3 regions of the Exiguobacterium alkaliphilum genome follow, and region 3 is predicted to be linked to each of the others. Evidence: riboswitches for the same ligand, from Rfam matches in the RefSeq annotation. Region 3 holds a riboswitch; each other region holds the start of a gene.
What was found. A riboswitch is a leader RNA that binds a small molecule or an ion and turns the genes downstream of it on or off. The one in region 3 is predicted to bind thiamine pyrophosphate.

Region 1 (5,525 bases), 1.1 Mb from region 3:
GAGGAGCGTGCCGGTAAAGACGAGCAGCGGGGTCCATGGGTTGTACATGAAGGCGAGACCGAACATGAGGCACGTCACGGTCAAAAACTTGAGCGTCGGGTTCATCTCATGAAACGTCATCCCATCCCCTCCATCCATAACCCATGAGCCTGAAGGAGTTCCGGCTGCTCCCAAAGCGATGCGTCATACGGACCGTTCAACTTCCCGTCGTGCATCAAATAATACGTATTCGCAGCCCGGGCGAAGTTGAGGTCGTGCGTCACGAACAGCACGGCCTGACCGTCACGTGCCCGTTCTTCCATCAAGTCATAAAGCGCACCGAGCGACGCCTCGTCTTGTCCGGCGGTCGGTTCATCGAACGCGATGAGTCGTTTCCCAGAGAGCAACATCACGCCAATCGCGAGTCGGCGCTTTTGTCCGTGACTGAGCGAGAGCGGATGGGCGTCATGTAATCGCTCGAGACCGAGCCGCGTCAACACGTCTTCAATCGGGTGATCGTGTCCGTACGCGAGCTCGTGCGCCACCTCGCTCGTGACGAACAGGTGTGCCGGCGATTGCGGGACGAGCCCGACGTCGCGATGGTTCCGGGCGAGACTCCTGAGCCATGTCGATTTGCCGCTCCCGTTACGACCGAGGATGGCGACGACCTCTCCCTCGGCGACGGTCAAGTCACTCGCTGCGAGTTCGAATTCTTTTCGTTTTAAATTCGGTATGTGAAATAAGTTGTGTTCCCCTTTTTCGCTCGTAATCGGTGCGAACGTATAGTCGGGGCGCATCTCGAACGGTCCATCGTAGACGATTCGCCCCTCCATAAGTTCGACTTGCCGGTCGAAGAAATCGCCCCACACGTACGGGCGATGTTCGATGACGACGACGTTGACGCTACGGGCGACGCCGTCGAGCCAACGGACGAACCGAGCCGCGGTCTCCGGGTCGAGATGGGCGAGCGGTTCATCAAGGAGGAGCCATTCCGGACGGCCAATCAGTGCACAGGCGACGGCGATTTGCTGCTTCTCGCCACCAGACAAGTCATGGATGTGGCGATGTCGATAATTGTCGAGCCGCAACGTCCGTAACATCATCTCGACGCGCCCCATCATCTCCTCGCGGGGGACGTGAAAGTTTTCGAGCGTAAAGATCAGCTCTTCCTCGACCGTCTGCATGACGAACTGACTGTCGGGGTCTTGGAACACGGTGCCGACCCGACGATTCACCTCGCCGGCCGCGTACGTGTCATACGGCCGGTCGAACAAGTCGAGCCTTCCGGTCACGATGCCGTCACAGTTGTCCGGATAGAGCCGGTTCATCATGGCGAACAGTGTCGATTTCCCCGACCCGCTCGCCCCGCTGATGAGCGTCCGTCCATCCCGGAGCGTGAGCGTGACGTCTGCCAACACGTCTTTCGACTTGCCAGGATAACGAAACGTCAACTGCTCCGCCTCAACCATGGACGCGTCCTTGCCTTGCGAGTGCATAACCTTCGAGCGCCCCCGTCCTGAGCAACAAGTCACTCAAGATTTTGCCACCGAGACCTGCGATGAGCATGCCGCTCGTCGCGCGCAGGGCGAACATCGTCGCCACGTACGTCGGGCTGAGCGCTGCGAGGCCTCCCATGACGTATGTATATGCGAAACTCGTCACGGCCGCACCGAACCCGGCGAGCATGAGCACCCACAGGTCGTATCGTTTGTAGCCGGTCACGGCGAATGCCGCCTCGGCCCCGAGCCCTTGAATGATCCCGACGAGAATGATGCGTGGCCCGATGGCGTTCCCGATCATCATCTCAATCGTCGCCGCGAGCACTTCAGACAAAAAGGCCGCACCGGGCTTTCGGATGATATACGCCGCGATAATCGAGACGATGAACCAAATCCCGAAAATCCATTCATAGGCGATCGGTCCAATCAGGCCGGCCCACAAGTTGCCGATGTGGACGAATGCCAAATAGACGACGGCGAAGACGACCGATAAAATTGACAATAAGACGATCTCTTTTAACTTCCACGATTTAAGCATCGTGTCGTCCCTCATGTGACGGACTGTTCACACTGAACGTCACCGTCATGACGACGTGGCTCATCTTCGCCCGTACCCGGTCGAACGTCGCCTCATAAAACGAGAACACCGGCTCGATGTCGCCGTGGATGCCGGAGGCGTAATGCATCGACTCGTTGAACACGCCCCGCGCTTTCGCGAAATCGATCTCTTCATAGATGATGTCCATATAATTCAGGTCCCCGAGCGGATAAAGTGCGAACTGGGAGGAGACGTATTGGGTCGCGACCTTACCGTTCGCCGGCTCGCTCGTCACGTCGAGCAAGTTGTCCCCCATCGTGTCACCCGGGCAACCGACCGAGAACGTCCCGCTCATCGAGACGTGCGTCCCTGTCTTCGTCGCATGCGACAAGACGGCTTTGGCCACATCGAACACATGCTCACTGCGTCCCCGGATGACCGTCGAGACGTCGTCGGTGTGACGCCAGACGTTCTGTAAGTCCGTCTCGTTCAATGCCCCTTTGATGACGCTGACGAAATCGGACGTCATCGGGCTCAGTGTAAAGCGGAACCCGACGATCGGGCTCGTTCCACATTGGTTGTTCATGTTGTATTCCCCCTTTTTCTATATGCACAAAAAAGCCGCATCCATGAGAATGCGGCCACTCGTCCAATAAAATCCATCAGAAAAAGTGCCACACTTCCTCACGCCGGTATTACCCGGATCGAGTCATAAGGGATTGGAGCCATGCTCACATCTCAGCCGAAGCACCCCTAGTGTAGTCCAATGTATGCGGTTTGGTCATGCAAGGAACAGTATAGACGACCGTTCTCGATTTGTAAACGGTTTATGAGAAAGTGACGACACCGTTCCCTGGGAGCGTGTCTTTGAGCGTCGCCCAGTCGAGCGCCATCTCGGCATCTGTCAACAAGCAGGCGTCGAGCGCTGATTCGACGGTCGCGCGGTCCATCCGTTGCCCGATCAAGACGAGCTCGGTCTGGCGGTCGCCGTACGGTTCGATGTAGTCGTCGGCGAGCTCCGGTTCTGCCGCGAACATCAAGCGCCGCTCCTCTTCCGGGAGCGTCGCGAGCCAGCGTCCGGCATGCTCGAGCGTCGAGGCGTATCCGGCCTGGGAGAACAAGCAGGCGATGTCGTTGCGCGAGGCGATCCAAAGGAACCCTTTCGCCCGGACGACTTCCTCTGGGAACTGCTCAATCCACGCGTGGAGCCGCTCCGGGTGGAACGGGCGACGCCGACGATAGACGAACGAGCTGATGCCGTATTTCTCGGTCTCCGGCGTGTGTTCTTCCGCCTCAAGCTCTTGGATCCAGCCGGCCGAATGCATCGCCTGCTCGAAATCGAACAGGTTGACGTCTAGCAGTTCCGTCAAATCGACGTTCGAATGGACCGACGTCAACAGTTTTGCTGACGGGTTGAGCGTCTTCAATAAACCTGCCATCTCGTTCAGCTCGGTCTCGGATACCCGGTCTGCCTTGTTCAGGACGATGATATCGGCGAACTCGACCTGGTCGACGAGCAGGTCGACGACTTCGCGGACGTCCGTCTCATCGATCGCCTGTTTCCGCTCATGGAGCGACTCGCCGGAATTGAAATCTTTCAAGAACCGGTAAGCGTCGACGACGGTCACCATCGCATCGATGTAGACACGGCTCGTCAAATCGATACCGAGCGCATCATCGGCGTACGTGAACGTCTGCGCGACGGGAATCGGTTCCGAGATGCCGGACGACTCGATGATGATCCCATCGAGCTCACGGTCGTTCGTGAGCTCTTGGACCGCCTCGAGGAGGTCTTCACGGAGCGTGCAACAGATGCAACCGTTCGACAGCTCGACTAGCTTCTCATCGGTCCGCGAAAATCCACTTTGTTCGATTAAACGCTCATCGATATTCAATTCGCTCATATCATTGACGATGACGGCATACTTCTTGCCGGTGCGATTGTTTAAAATATGGTTCATTAACGTCGTCTTGCCGCTCCCAAGATAGCCTGACAACACGGTGATTGGAATTCGTTTCATCATTAACAGCCCCCAAATAGTAATCATTACTTTTTAGATAATGAACGGGATTGACCATCTTGTCAACAAAAAAACACGCTCGCAAGGAGCGTGTTTCAGGCATGGCTATTCTTCGAGTGCTTTCCGTTCCGCCTCTGAGCGTGGATAAGCGTTCGCCTGCCACTCGGCCCGATAAATCGAATCGAGCTGCGTCAAGCCGACCTCATCCTCATCTTTGTCCGCGTCGACGCTCGGCGTCTCGTCCCATTTCGGTTCGAGGTAAGAATGATCGTTCGTCTCGCGGTCGTCGAGGTACTTCTTCACCCCGACTCGCGCCACCGCCGCGAGCGCGAGACCGATTCCTACGCGAACGAGCATGCGTTTCACCATGATTCTCCCTCCTTAACGTCCGAAACGATAAAGTGGCATCCCTTTCACTTCCGTATCGATTTTAAACACCGACCCGGCATCCGGATACGTTTCGAGCGCCTCGTCATCCATCCCTTCACGCGCGGTCGTGATGGCGAGTTGCTTCAAGTCGTCCCCGATGAAACAGCATGACGTCACGTTCGGCGCCGGCACCATGACTTCGAGCACTTTCTCGCCCGTCTCGGGGTTCCAGCGCGAGACGCGACCGCCGGCGAAGTGGGCGATCCATAAATGACCCTCTTCGTCCGAGGTCATGCCGTCAGGGAAGCCGTCCTCATCCTTAAATTCGACGACGACCTCCCCTTCCCCAAACGTACCGGACGACAAGTCGTATGGATAACGTCGAACCGTCTCGGTCGGCGTGTCGATGTGATAAAACCATTTGTGGTCCGGTGACCACGTCAAACCGTTTGATAAGGTCAGACCTGTGAGCATCTCTTCGGTCGTGCCGTCGCGGTCCAACCGATAGAGTGTGGCCTCATTCTCCTCGTCTTCCAAATGGAGCGTTCCCGCAAAGATTCGTCCATACGGGTCGGCCTTGCCGTCGTTGAATCGAAGCACGCCGTCCGCATCATCGAGTTCGACGAGCTTGTCGAGTTGTTTTGAGGACTCGTCCCATTCATAGATACCGTCCTTCAATCCGACGATGACACCGTCCGTCACTTTCGGAACGGCGAAGCCGATCTGTTGGCCCATATCGGCTGAAGAGAGCTCATCTTCTTTCTCATCGTACCACCAGAGCGTGTGCCCTTCTATGTCGACCCAGTAGAATCGCTTCAACTCAGCGTCCCAACACGGCCCTTCCCCAAGCGTATTTCTGACTCGAATCCAACATGTCGCGTTCACGTTCTCCATAAAATAGCCTCCACTCTCTCCTGTGATGTCAAAAGACTATTCCCTAGACCGGACGTCTCTAGTCCTATTTCTGAAAATTGTTTATCCTGTCCTGCGTCCGGACGTCAACAAAAAAACTCCCGCTGAGGTTAGCGGGAGAATCGACTTATTTGGCACCTTCCACGTTCATATGCTTGCTGCGGAGCTGTCCGCAGGCCGCATCGATGTCGGTCCCATGTTCGAGAC
Region 2 (5,525 bases), 1.3 Mb from region 3:
CATATCTGTCGAAGAGGCGTTACGCATCATGGGACAGATTTGTGATGCAATTGACCACGCCCATGCGAACCGAATCATCCATCGCGACATCAAACCGCAAAACATGATGATCGACCAAAACGGGAACGTGAAAGTGACGGACTTCGGCATCGCCGTCGCCATGTCGAACGCGACGCTCACGCATACGATGTCGGTGCTCGGCTCGGTCCATTACTTCTCACCAGAGCAGGCACGTGGAAAGTTCGCCGACGAGAAATCGGATATTTATTCGCTCGGTGCCGTGTTGTACGAACTCGTGACCGGACGTGTTCCGTTCATCGGAGAGACACCGGTCGCCGTCGCACTTCAGCATCTGCAAGACGACCCGATTCGACCGATGGACTTGAACCCGAAGATTCCGCAAGCGCTCGAGAACTGTATCATGCAGGCGCTCGCGAAATCGCCTGGCGCACGACACACGTCGGTCGCCTCATTCAAGAAAGACTGCATGACTTCACTCGATCCGGCGCGCGCGAACGAGCCGAAACGAGTGAATGCGGAACAAGATGCGTTCGACCAGACGCTCGTCATGGCACCGGTCGTCGCGGAAGAGACGACGCCACCGAGCGAGCAGCCGTCGAAACCGGTCGCACCGGTCGAACCGAAACCGGACGCCAAGAAGCCGAAGAAACGCAAATGGTGGCTCTGGTTATTGCTCGCGCTGTTACTCATCGGCGGTGGAATCGGGGCGTACGTCGTCGCAGACGAGATGTCACGGTCCGTCGTACCTGACGTCGTCGGAATGACTGAAGACGAGGCGACGACAGAACTCGAGGCTTCGGGCTTCGTCGTCGATGTGACGGAACGGGCTAGTGACAACATCGAAGCTGGTAACGTCATTTCACAAAATCCACCGGCCGGACGGAAGCCAAAACGCGGTACGACGGTCACGCTCGTCGTCTCGGCAGGGAAAGAGACGGTCCGGATGCCGGACGTCGAAGGGTTGTCCCAGTCGGCGGCAGAGCGAACGTTGAAAGACTTGGACTTCACGGATATCGACATCCAAAAAGAAGCTTCGGAGACGGTCGATAACGGAGATGTCATCTCACAATCGCTCGCTCCGGGCGAAGAAGTCGTCCCGTCAGAAGTGACGGTCACGCTCGTCGTGTCGACGGGCAGCAATAAAATCGAACTTGCCAACTTGGCCGGTTACACGTTCGAAGAAGCGACGACGTACGCCGAACAAAACAACTTGAAAATCGTCAAGCGTGACGAGTATTCGACGAGCGTACCTTCGAACCAAATCATCCGCCAGCTGCCGACAGCAGGCACGGCCGTTGACCCAGGTACGGAATTGACGGTCATCGTCTCGCTCGGTGTCGAACCGACGGATGCGTCCATCGAACGAGAAGTGAGCGTAGAGATCGAACCACCGGCAGATGGCGAGACGCCTGATCCCGTCGAGGTCGTCATTCGGACGGTCGATGCGCGTGGCGAGATTGAAGTGCTCCGTGATAAGATAACGGAGACGACGACATACTCCTATACGCTCGTCATCGCGCCTGACGAAGTCGGGACGGCGACGATTGAAGTCGATGGGGAAGTCGTTCGGACCGACTCGGTCACGTACGCCCAAGCGAAGGATGCACAATAACAAAGAGGTGGCGTGCGCGTCACCTCTTTTTCTAGGAGGAAACAGGATGAAAGGAACGATCATTCGCCTACAAGGCGGTTTTTACGATGTCATGACAGAAACAAAGCAAGAGATTCGCTGTCGTGCACGCGGAAATTTCCGTAATCGCAACATCTCGCCGGTCGTCGGAGACGATGTTGAGATTCAAGATCAAAAAGACGGGACCGGCTACATTTTAGCCGTCGACGAGCGGTCGAACCACCTCGTCCGACCACCGATCGCCAATATCGATCAAGCGTTCTTACTGTTCTCGGTGAAGGAACCGGCGTTCTCGTATCACTTGCTCGATCGTTTTCTCGTCTTGATTGAATCGAAACAGATTCATCCGATCATCGTGTTGACGAAGATGGACCTGCTGAATGAGGATGAGATGGAAGCAATTGAACAGGCGGCTTCGCTCTATCGGTCGATTGGCTATGACGTCATCGAGACGTCGACAGAGAAAGGGTCTGGGGTCGAGGCGATACGGGACTTGTTCGAGGCGAAGACAAGTGTATTTGCGGGCCAGACCGGTGTCGGGAAGAGTTCACTGTTGAACGCCGTCGCGCCAGATCTTGAGCTTGCGACCGGGAAAATCTCGAAGTCGCTCGGCCGCGGGAAGCATACGACGCGTCATGTCACGCTGATTCAACTCGGCGGTGGTCTCGTCGCCGACACGCCTGGCTTCTCAAGCCTCGAGTTCCCACAAGAGCTCGAAGCGGAAGAGTTGCGTTGGTGCTTCCCCGAGTTCGTCGAACGACATGACGACTGCAAGTTCCGGGGCTGTGCCCACGTGAACGAGCCGGGCTGTGCCGTCAAGGCGGGCGTCGAATCGGGCGAAATCGCTTCCACTCGTTACGACAACTATGTTACGTTTATGGAAGAGATTAACGATAGACAACGGAGGTACTGAACTGATGATTAAAATTGCACCATCGATTTTAGCGGCGGACTTCGCCAACCTAGAAGCAGAAGTGAAAGCGGTCGAGACGGCCGGGGCCGATTATATCCATTTTGACGTCATGGACGGACAGTTCGTCCCGAACATCTCGATTGGCTTGCCTGTCCTTTCGAGCTTACGTCAAAAGACCGACATGGTATTGGACGTCCACTTGATGATTGACCAGCCGGAACGGTTCGTCGATGATTTCATTAAAGCGGGAGCGGACATCGTCACGATCCACGTCGAGGCGACGAATCACGTACATCGCGTCTTGCAACAAATCAAGGCGGCCGGGGCGAAAAGTGGGGTCGTCTTGAACCCGCATACGCCAATCAGTACGATTGAGCATGTCGTCCAAGACGTCGACATGGTGCTTCTTATGACCGTGAACCCGGGCTTTGGGGGGCAGGCGTTCATCGAGTCGGTCGTTCCGAAAATCGCGGCACTCCGCGAGATGCGTCAAGCACGTGGGCTCGACTTTGAAATCGAGATTGATGGCGGCGTGAACGCGACGACGGCGAAACTGTGCATCGACGCAGGGGCTGACGTCCTCGTTGCGGGCTCGGCGATTTACAACGAACCGGACTATAAAGCAGCAATCGATGGCATTCGCAACGCATCTCGTGTATAATCGAGGATAGAACAACAAATATTGTCGCAAGGGGTGTCACATCTGTGGCTGAGAGGCATGCGCTAACCCTTTGAACCTGTTCCGTTCACACGGACGTAGGGATGTGGCGAAAATGCACGTTGCGAATCCAAGCAGCATGGCGTTTACGTCATGCTGCTTTTTGTCGTTCTTTACGATAAAGGGGGAAATGGAAAATGAAACAAAAATTAACACTACAGGCGCTGATTGAGATTTCACTCTTCTCGGCGCTCGCCTTGATCTTTGATTTGCTCATGCCGTATCGGATGCCGCAAGGTGGGTCGATCACACTCGTCATGTTGCCGATTTTCGTGATGGCGTATCGCCATGGATTAAAAGGCGGTCTCGCGACCGGCGCGCTCGTCGGGACGCTCCAACTGCTGTTCGGCGCCTACATCTTCACGCCGGTCCAATTTTTAGTCGACTACACGTTCGCGTATGGCCTCGTCGGGATGGCGGGCGTCTTCGCCGGACAAGTGAAACGGGCCGCCAAAGACGGTTCGAAAAAGACGCTCGTCCTCTATTTGGTGCTCGGGGCGCTCCTCGGTTCGCTCCTCCGTTACGCCGCGCACGTCCTGTCGGGAATCGTCTTCTTCGCCCAATATGCGGAAGGGCCGGTCGTCGCCTATTCGCTCGGCTATAACATGACGTATATGCTCCCGTCCTTCTTGATTGCGACGATTGTGCTCGTGCTCTTGTTCACGACGGCGCCGCGCTTCGCGACGCTCGCCACGCGGGACGTCCGCTAATGCGTGTCTTGATTGTGGCGGCTAGTCCGTCACCCGTTCCGTCTCTTCCCGACGACGTCGATTACGTCATCGCCGTCGACGGGGGTTACGCGACGCTCCTCGCCCAAGGGATTGAACCGAACCTCGTCGTCGGCGACTTCGATTCGTTCACGGGAGTCGTACCGGATGAGGCGTTACGCTATCCGTCTGAAAAAGACGTGACCGACCTCGAGATCGCCCTCGAGGCGGCACGCGGGCATGGGGCTGACGAGATGCTCGTCTACGGAGCGCTCGGAGGCAGGCTCGACATGACGCTCGGGAACATCGGGTTGCTCGAGGCTTACCCGGAGATGTGTCTTTATGCCGACGGCCAAATCGTCTCTCTCGCACGGGAGGGCCGACACGCGCTTGCGCGGCGTGACGACCATTATTTGTCGCTCATTCCATGGAAGCGGGCGAACGTCACGATCCGTGGCGTCAAATACCCGCTCGACCGTCACGACGTCGTCAGCCACGAGGCGTTGACGATTTCAAACGAGTGGGACGCAAAAACGGCAGAACTCGTCGTACATGACGGTATGGTCCTCGTCTTGTACGTCAAAAAATAAGCACAAAAAAAATCCCATCGGCGCATGCCGCTGGGATTTGTTTCGTTCGTGTATAAGATTATACGCGTTCAACGAGACCTGATTTAAGAGCGCGAGCTGAAACCCAAACGCGTTTCGGTTTACCGTCAACGAGAATACGAACTTTTTGTACGTTTACACCCCAAGTACGTTTCGTCTTGTTGAGTGCGTGCGAACGGTTGTTACCTGACTTAGGTGATTTACCTGTTACGTAGCATTTACGTGCCATGCGTTTCCCCTCCTTTTTTATGTGGGTTCGTCCTAATAGACACTCGTTTATATTAGCACGGGTTTTTTCCCGATGCAACTAGAAAATAATAGTATGACAAGAAAAAAACTTGACATTACTGGTAAGGATTTTAATAATGGATGAGGGTTACGACCACAATTGACCGAGTTTAGGAGCAGGTCCTTTAAATAACGAGGTAGATATTGTAGAATGTAGTGAAGGAATCATTCCGAATGAAGGAGGCTACTCCATATGGCAATTGATATGAAGACAACATATGGCAATATTGACATTACGAACGACGTCGTGGCAACACTCGCGGGTGGCGCGGCGATGGAATGTTTCGGAGTCGTCGGCATGGCGTCTCAAGCTCAATTGAAAGACGGAATCGCGGAACTATTGAAACGTGAGAACTACGCGCGCGGTGTCGTCGTACGACAAGATGGTGATGATGTACATATCGACATGCACATTATTGTCAGCTACGGTACGAAAGTGTCAGAAGTAGCATATAACGTGCAAAGTCGCGTGAAGTACACGCTCGGTGAAACGTTAGGATTAAACGTTTCGTCAGTAAACATATTCGTCCAAGGCGTTCGGCTGACGAATGACTGACGGAAACGGAGGAGGATTTGGTGTGGGTTTAAAACGTCTAGATGGATTGGTGCTCGCGAACATGATTGCAAACGGAGCAGCCAA
Region 3 (5,525 bases):
GGACGCGAGTCCCCTCGAGTGAGGCGTTTTTCGCCAGTGAGTTTTTCTGGCACAACGTCAAGACCGCCTATTCTGAAGAGATGAACGGTGGATCTTTCATCGACTACTTTTGGATGTGGCAAAGCATGTACATGCCGGTACTTCGCGTGTTGCATCAGCCGCTCCCCGACGTCGATCTCGTCCATTCCGTGTCGACCGGTTACGCCGGGATGGTCGCTTCCTATATGAAAGAGACACAAGGCATCCCGTTCATATTAACCGAGCATGGCATTTATTCCCGTGAGCGGGAAGAAGAGATTCTTCAGTCCTACTGGATTCCGGCTCCGTACAAGCCGCGCTGGGTCCGTTTCTTCCACCACTTGTCACGCGAGGCTTACAATGCGGCCGATGAGATTATTACGCTGTTTGAACGGAATCGTGAATATCAGGAATGGATTGGGGCACCGAGCGAAAAGACGAAGATTATCGCCAACGGCATCGCCGATCGCCACATCCGTCCGGTCATCGAGCCGGTCGAGCACGACGTGTTTCAAATCGGGGCCATCGTCCGTGTCGTACCGATTAAAGATTTAAAGACGATGATTTATGGGGCGAAGATTTTACAAGAACGGCGCCGTCTCTTTAAACTGACGATTATGGGCCCGCTCGATGAGGACGAAGAATATGCCGAGGAATGTCGGTTGTTGATTGAACAGAGCGGTCTGACGGATTATGTCGAACTTGTCGGGAAAGTGAATGTGCAGGAATGGTTACCGACGTTCGATTTGTTGCTACTGACGAGCATCTCGGAAGGGCAGCCGCTAGCCGTCCTAGAAGGGATGGCTGCCGGTATCCCATGGGTGGCGACAGACGTCGGTGCCTGTTCGGAACTTTTATACGGACGCTCGGACGACCCGTTCGGTCCAGCCGGGTTCATCGTGCCGCCTGTCCACCCGGAAGCACTCGCCGATAAAATCGAGTGGATGATAGATTATCCGCTTGAACGGATGCGCTTCGGCAAGAACGGCCGCGAACGCGTCCGTCAATATTACCGGTTGCAACAGTTCGTCGACCGGTACAAAGCAATCTATGAAGCGAGGAGGGAACAGTATGGCGGGCATCGGGTTTAAGTTACAGAAGTTGTTTCAAGAAGACTACTATTCATCCCGACTGAAGGCGTACACGTTCTCCGGTCTCGTCACCTCAGGACCTTGGCTCATCGTCATTTTGGTCGTCGGGACGATTCAATGGCTGGCGTTTCAAATGCCGATGCTCTCGCTCGAGGAACGGACGCTGTTTATGTTGTCGGTATCTTATGCGTTCATCTTCTCGCAAATCTTGTTCAGTTTCCAACAGCTCGTCGTCACGCGCTACGTCGCCGATTTGTTTTACGAGAAGAAAGCACACGATATTTTTCCCGTCTTTACCGGAATGCTGAAAGTGACGATGCTCGCAGCAATCATCATGTACAGCATCTTTTGGATGATTTCACCGCTCGATTTTTTGTATAAGCTCGTCTTGTTCGTCTTGTTCATGACGATTAACGTCATTTGGGTCATGTTCTTATTTTTGAGCGCGGCCAAGTTTTATCAGGCGATCGCGTACAGCTTTTTACTCGGCGGTTTTATCGCGATTGGCGGTGTGTTCTTGATTAGCCGCATCCTAGTGGACCCGACGAGCTTGGAGCTGTTGCTCGGCTTCACGGTCGGGATGCTCGTCACGCTGTTCGGCTTATTCTTTGCGATGCTACGGACGTTCCCGCTCCGCTATGCGACGAACGAGTTTTCTTATTTCCGCTATTTTGATCTCTACCCCGATTTGTTCGCCATCGGCGTCTTGTACGTTCTTGGCATTTGGGTGACGAACTTCATCATTTGGTTCGGGGAGGGGCGGACCGTCGTCGCGGAATCGTTCGTGTTCAACCCGTACTATGACACGGCCGTATTCTGGTCTTACTTGACGATTGTCCCGACCCAGCTCTTGTTCGTCGTCGCCGTCGAGACACGCTTTTATGAACGGTATCGCACGTTCTACGGCCTCATCAACTACGGGGGCGCTTTGCATCAAATCGATAAGGCGAAACAGACGATGACGACCGTCCTGAAGAACGAATTGATTCGTCTCGGACGAAGCCAAGGGGTCGTCACGTTGTTCGCCATTCTCATGGCGGGTGTGTTCGTCGGCTGGATTGGCGTACCGGAAGAAGTCGGTCAAATCTTTCGGATGACGACGCTCGCCGCTTTCGCGAACGCGATGATTCTCGTCTTGACGCTACTCCTTCTCTATTTTGAGGACCGGCGCGGGGCACTATTCGTTAACTTGTCGTTTTTCACAGGCAACGCACTCTTCACCCTGGCGCTGCTACCGCTCGGCATCGATTGGTACGGCGTCGGGTTTGCCGTCAGTACGACCATCACGTTCTTTATCGCCGGTTTGCGCTTGATGTATTTCATGGGAAAAGTCGACTATTACGTGTTCGCGTCCTCGAATCGACGCAAGCTCGGAATCGAGCGCTTCTCACAGATGGGAACGGCATTGAATCGTCGCTTCTCGCGTTGAAGGGTTCCTATTTCAGCGAAAGATTGATATGATGTGTCTGAAGACGACCGAATTTCATAATGTTTGCCACTAGGGGAGTCGCATGACGCGGCTGAGATGGACGAGGTCCAGACCCTTTGAACCTGATCTAGTTCACGCTAGCGGAGGGAAGTGGGCGAAACGACTTTTCTCACGCTGTATGTCCGACGCCGCTTCCGTTATGGGAGGCGGCGTTTTTCCATACAAAAGGAGGAGTTCATCATGACGTTCATCCAACACATCCGACAAGAAGCGGATACTTTGTTCCAAGCGAGTTTTGACCACCCGTTCGTCCGATCACTCGGCGAAGGGACGCTCGACGAGGCGAAGTTTCGCCACTATGTTCTGCAAGACTCATACTATCTGAACCAATTTTCGAAAGTGCAGGCGAGAGGGGCAATCGTGGCGCAAGATATGGAACTGTCGAGCCGTTTTTTGACACACGCGCTCCACACGATCGAGGCGGAACACGCGTTACATCGTGAGTTCTTCACGATGCTTGATGTGACCGAGGAAGAGCGACGTACGTTCGAGCCGGCGCCGACCGCATATGCGTACGCGATGCACATGCAACAAGCCGGACCGACGCTCGGGGACGTACTTGCAGCGATTTTACCGTGCTACTGGGTATACTACGAGATTGGCGAACGATTGAAAGATGCAAAGCCGGAGCATCCGATCTATACGGCTTGGATTGCGACGTATGGGTCGGAATGGTTCCGCGAACTCGTCGAAGAACAGATTGAACGGCTCGACTTGTTGGCCGAGCAAGCGACAGAAGCCGAACGCAAACGTTACCGTCAGTTGTTCTTGAAGAGCTGTTATTACGAAGTGGCGTTTTGGCAGATGGCCTGGACGCTCGAGACGTGGGACGTACCGGTGGAGGTGAGCCGATGAAGCGTGATTTGTGGGATAAAGTACGGGCCGAGCGGCCGCTCATCCATAACGTTACGAACATCGTCGTCGCCAACTTCTCGGCGAACGGATTGCTCGCGATCGGTGCGTCACCGGTCATGGCGTCCGCTGTCGAGGAAGTAGCGGAAATGGCGACGGTGAGCGATGCGCTCGTGTTGAATATCGGCACGCTCGATGCGACGACGGAAAGGACGATGATTCGAGCGGGACAAGCGGCGAACGCTGCAGGACGTCCTATCGTCTTCGATCCGGTCGGTGTCGGTGCGACGGCGTTTCGACGTCAAGTGGCGACTGCGATCCTCGAGCAGGTGCAGGTGACGGTCATCCGGGGGAACGCCGGTGAGATGGCGACATTGATTGACCGGACGGCGCACGCGCGCGGGGTCGATACGGGAGAAGCGTTGCAAGACGTGACAGACGTCGCGCGCGAGGCGGCCAAACGGTATCGCTGTGTCGTCGCGATGACCGGAGAGACGGATGTCGTCAGCGACGGGGACGTGACGATTGAAATCAAAGGAGGAACCGAAACGATGACGCGGACGACCGGGACCGGCTGTCTGCTCAGCGCGGTCGTCGGCGCGTTTCTTGCGGTTGAGGCTGACGCGATGACCGCGACATCGACGGCGCTCGCCGGATACGCCCGTTGCGGGGAACTCGCGACCGCACGTGCCGAGGGATCGGGCGATTTCCCAATTCATTTCTTGAACGAGCTTGGGAAGATGACCGCGGTCGAACTGCCGAGCGACCGGATTGAGGTGGTGTCATGAAGCGCGCACAAGTGTTGACGATTGCCGGATCTGATTCGGGCGGCGGCGCCGGCATTCAAGCCGATTTGAAGACGTTTCAAGAGCTCGGTGTATTCGGGACGAGCGTCTTGACGGCAGTCACGGCGCAAAACACACGTGGTGTGCATGGCGTCGAAGCGGTATCGGCTGAATTGCTCGCGCAACAACTCGATGCGATCGGCTCCGATTTTTCAATCGAGGCGTGCAAGACCGGGATGTTGTTCGATGCGAGTCGAATCGAGACCGTCGCTTCCGGCGTGAAGCGGCATGCGTTCAAACAGCTCGTCGTCGACCCGGTCATGATCGCAAAAGGGGGGGCGTCTTTGCTTCAAGACACGGCTGTCGAGGCGCTCAAGACGGCGTTGTTGCCGCTCGCGACCGTCGTCACGCCGAACGTGCCGGAAGCAGAAGTGTTGACGGGTTTGACGATTCGCTCATTCCAAGACCGTCTTGAAGCGGCGGAACGAATCTTGGCGCTCGGTGCGAAGGCCGTCGTCTTAAAAGGCGGTCATCTCGAGGGTGAACGTGCCGAAGATCTCGTCTTGACGGCGTCAGAGGCCTTCCTCGTCTCGGCACCGCGTATCGACACGCTTGACACGCACGGCACTGGCTGTACATTCTCGGCGGCGCTCACGGCCGAGCTCGCCAAAGGCCGTCCGATGATTGAGGCAACCGTGACGGCAAAGCGGTTCATCCAAAGCGCCATCACGTATGGACTCGAGATCGGAGCCGGACACGGACCGACGAACCATTGGGCGTACGGGATGCACGGAGAGGAGGGTGTCACGCTTGAAACGATCACGACGAGCCGAGCTCGCTGAACAGCTAGAGCTGTACTTCATCTGTGGAACGACGAACACAAAAGACATCTTCCGGACGGTCGAGACGGCACTTCAATGTGGCGTCACATGTTTTCAATTTCGTGAAAAAGGAAATGAGGCACTGTATGGAGATCAAAAAGAAGCGGTGGCCCGGACGTTGCTTCGACTTTGTCGCGCGTACGGCGTCCCGTTTATCGTGAACGATGATGTCGAGCTGGCGATGAAGCTCGACGCGGACGGGGTCCATGTCGGGCAAGAAGATGCGTCGGCCCGTCGCGTCAGACAGATGATTGGGGCGGACAAATGGCTCGGTGTCTCCGTCCATTCGCTCGAAGAAGCGGCGACGGCGATGGTGCATGCGGACTATGTCGGCATCGGCCCCATCTTTCCGACGGACTCAAAAGCGGACGCCGGGGAAGTGAACGGGACGACGCTCATCCGTCAAGTG

Region 1: another riboswitch for thiamine pyrophosphate. It lies ahead of KB235_RS08700 (YkoF family thiamine/hydroxymethylpyrimidine-binding protein); the one in region 3 lies ahead of tenA (thiaminase II).
Region 2: another riboswitch for thiamine pyrophosphate. It lies ahead of thiT (energy-coupled thiamine transporter ThiT); the one in region 3 lies ahead of tenA (thiaminase II).

What each region holds. Positions count from the first base shown of each region.
Region 1 covers NZ_CP073101.1:1,683,760-1,689,284, reverse strand. The annotation lists gene KB235_RS08715 (energy-coupling factor transporter transmembrane component T family protein) at 1-120, opposite strand, end outside; gene KB235_RS08710 (ABC transporter ATP-binding protein) at 117-1,448, opposite strand; gene KB235_RS08705 (ECF transporter S component) at 1,441-2,016, opposite strand; gene KB235_RS08700 (YkoF family thiamine/hydroxymethylpyrimidine-binding protein) at 2,009-2,602, opposite strand; TPP riboswitch at 2,681-2,781, opposite strand; gene KB235_RS08695 (GTP-binding protein) at 2,844-4,037, opposite strand; gene KB235_RS08690 (hypothetical protein) at 4,143-4,406, opposite strand; gene KB235_RS08685 (SMP-30/gluconolactonase/LRE family protein) at 4,419-5,300, opposite strand; gene rlmN (dual-specificity RNA methyltransferase RlmN) at 5,446-5,525, opposite strand, start outside.
Region 2 covers NZ_CP073101.1:2,133,886-2,139,410, reverse strand. The annotation lists gene pknB (Stk1 family PASTA domain-containing Ser/Thr kinase) at 1-1,633, shown strand, start outside; gene rsgA (ribosome small subunit-dependent GTPase A) at 1,680-2,564, shown strand; gene rpe (ribulose-phosphate 3-epimerase) at 2,569-3,225, shown strand; TPP riboswitch at 3,245-3,344, shown strand; gene thiT (energy-coupled thiamine transporter ThiT) at 3,420-3,992, shown strand; gene KB235_RS11050 (thiamine diphosphokinase) at 3,992-4,579, shown strand; gene rpmB (50S ribosomal protein L28) at 4,638-4,826, opposite strand; gene KB235_RS11040 (Asp23/Gls24 family envelope stress response protein) at 5,079-5,441, shown strand; gene KB235_RS11035 (DAK2 domain-containing protein) at 5,464-5,525, shown strand, end outside.
Region 3 covers NZ_CP073101.1:534,091-539,615, forward strand. The annotation lists gene pelF (GT4 family glycosyltransferase PelF) at 1-1,109, shown strand, start outside; gene pelG (exopolysaccharide Pel transporter PelG) at 1,090-2,538, shown strand; TPP riboswitch at 2,600-2,704, shown strand; gene tenA (thiaminase II) at 2,779-3,453, shown strand; gene thiM (hydroxyethylthiazole kinase) at 3,450-4,238, shown strand; gene thiD (bifunctional hydroxymethylpyrimidine kinase/phosphomethylpyrimidine kinase) at 4,235-5,077, shown strand; gene thiE (thiamine phosphate synthase) at 5,046-5,525, shown strand, end outside.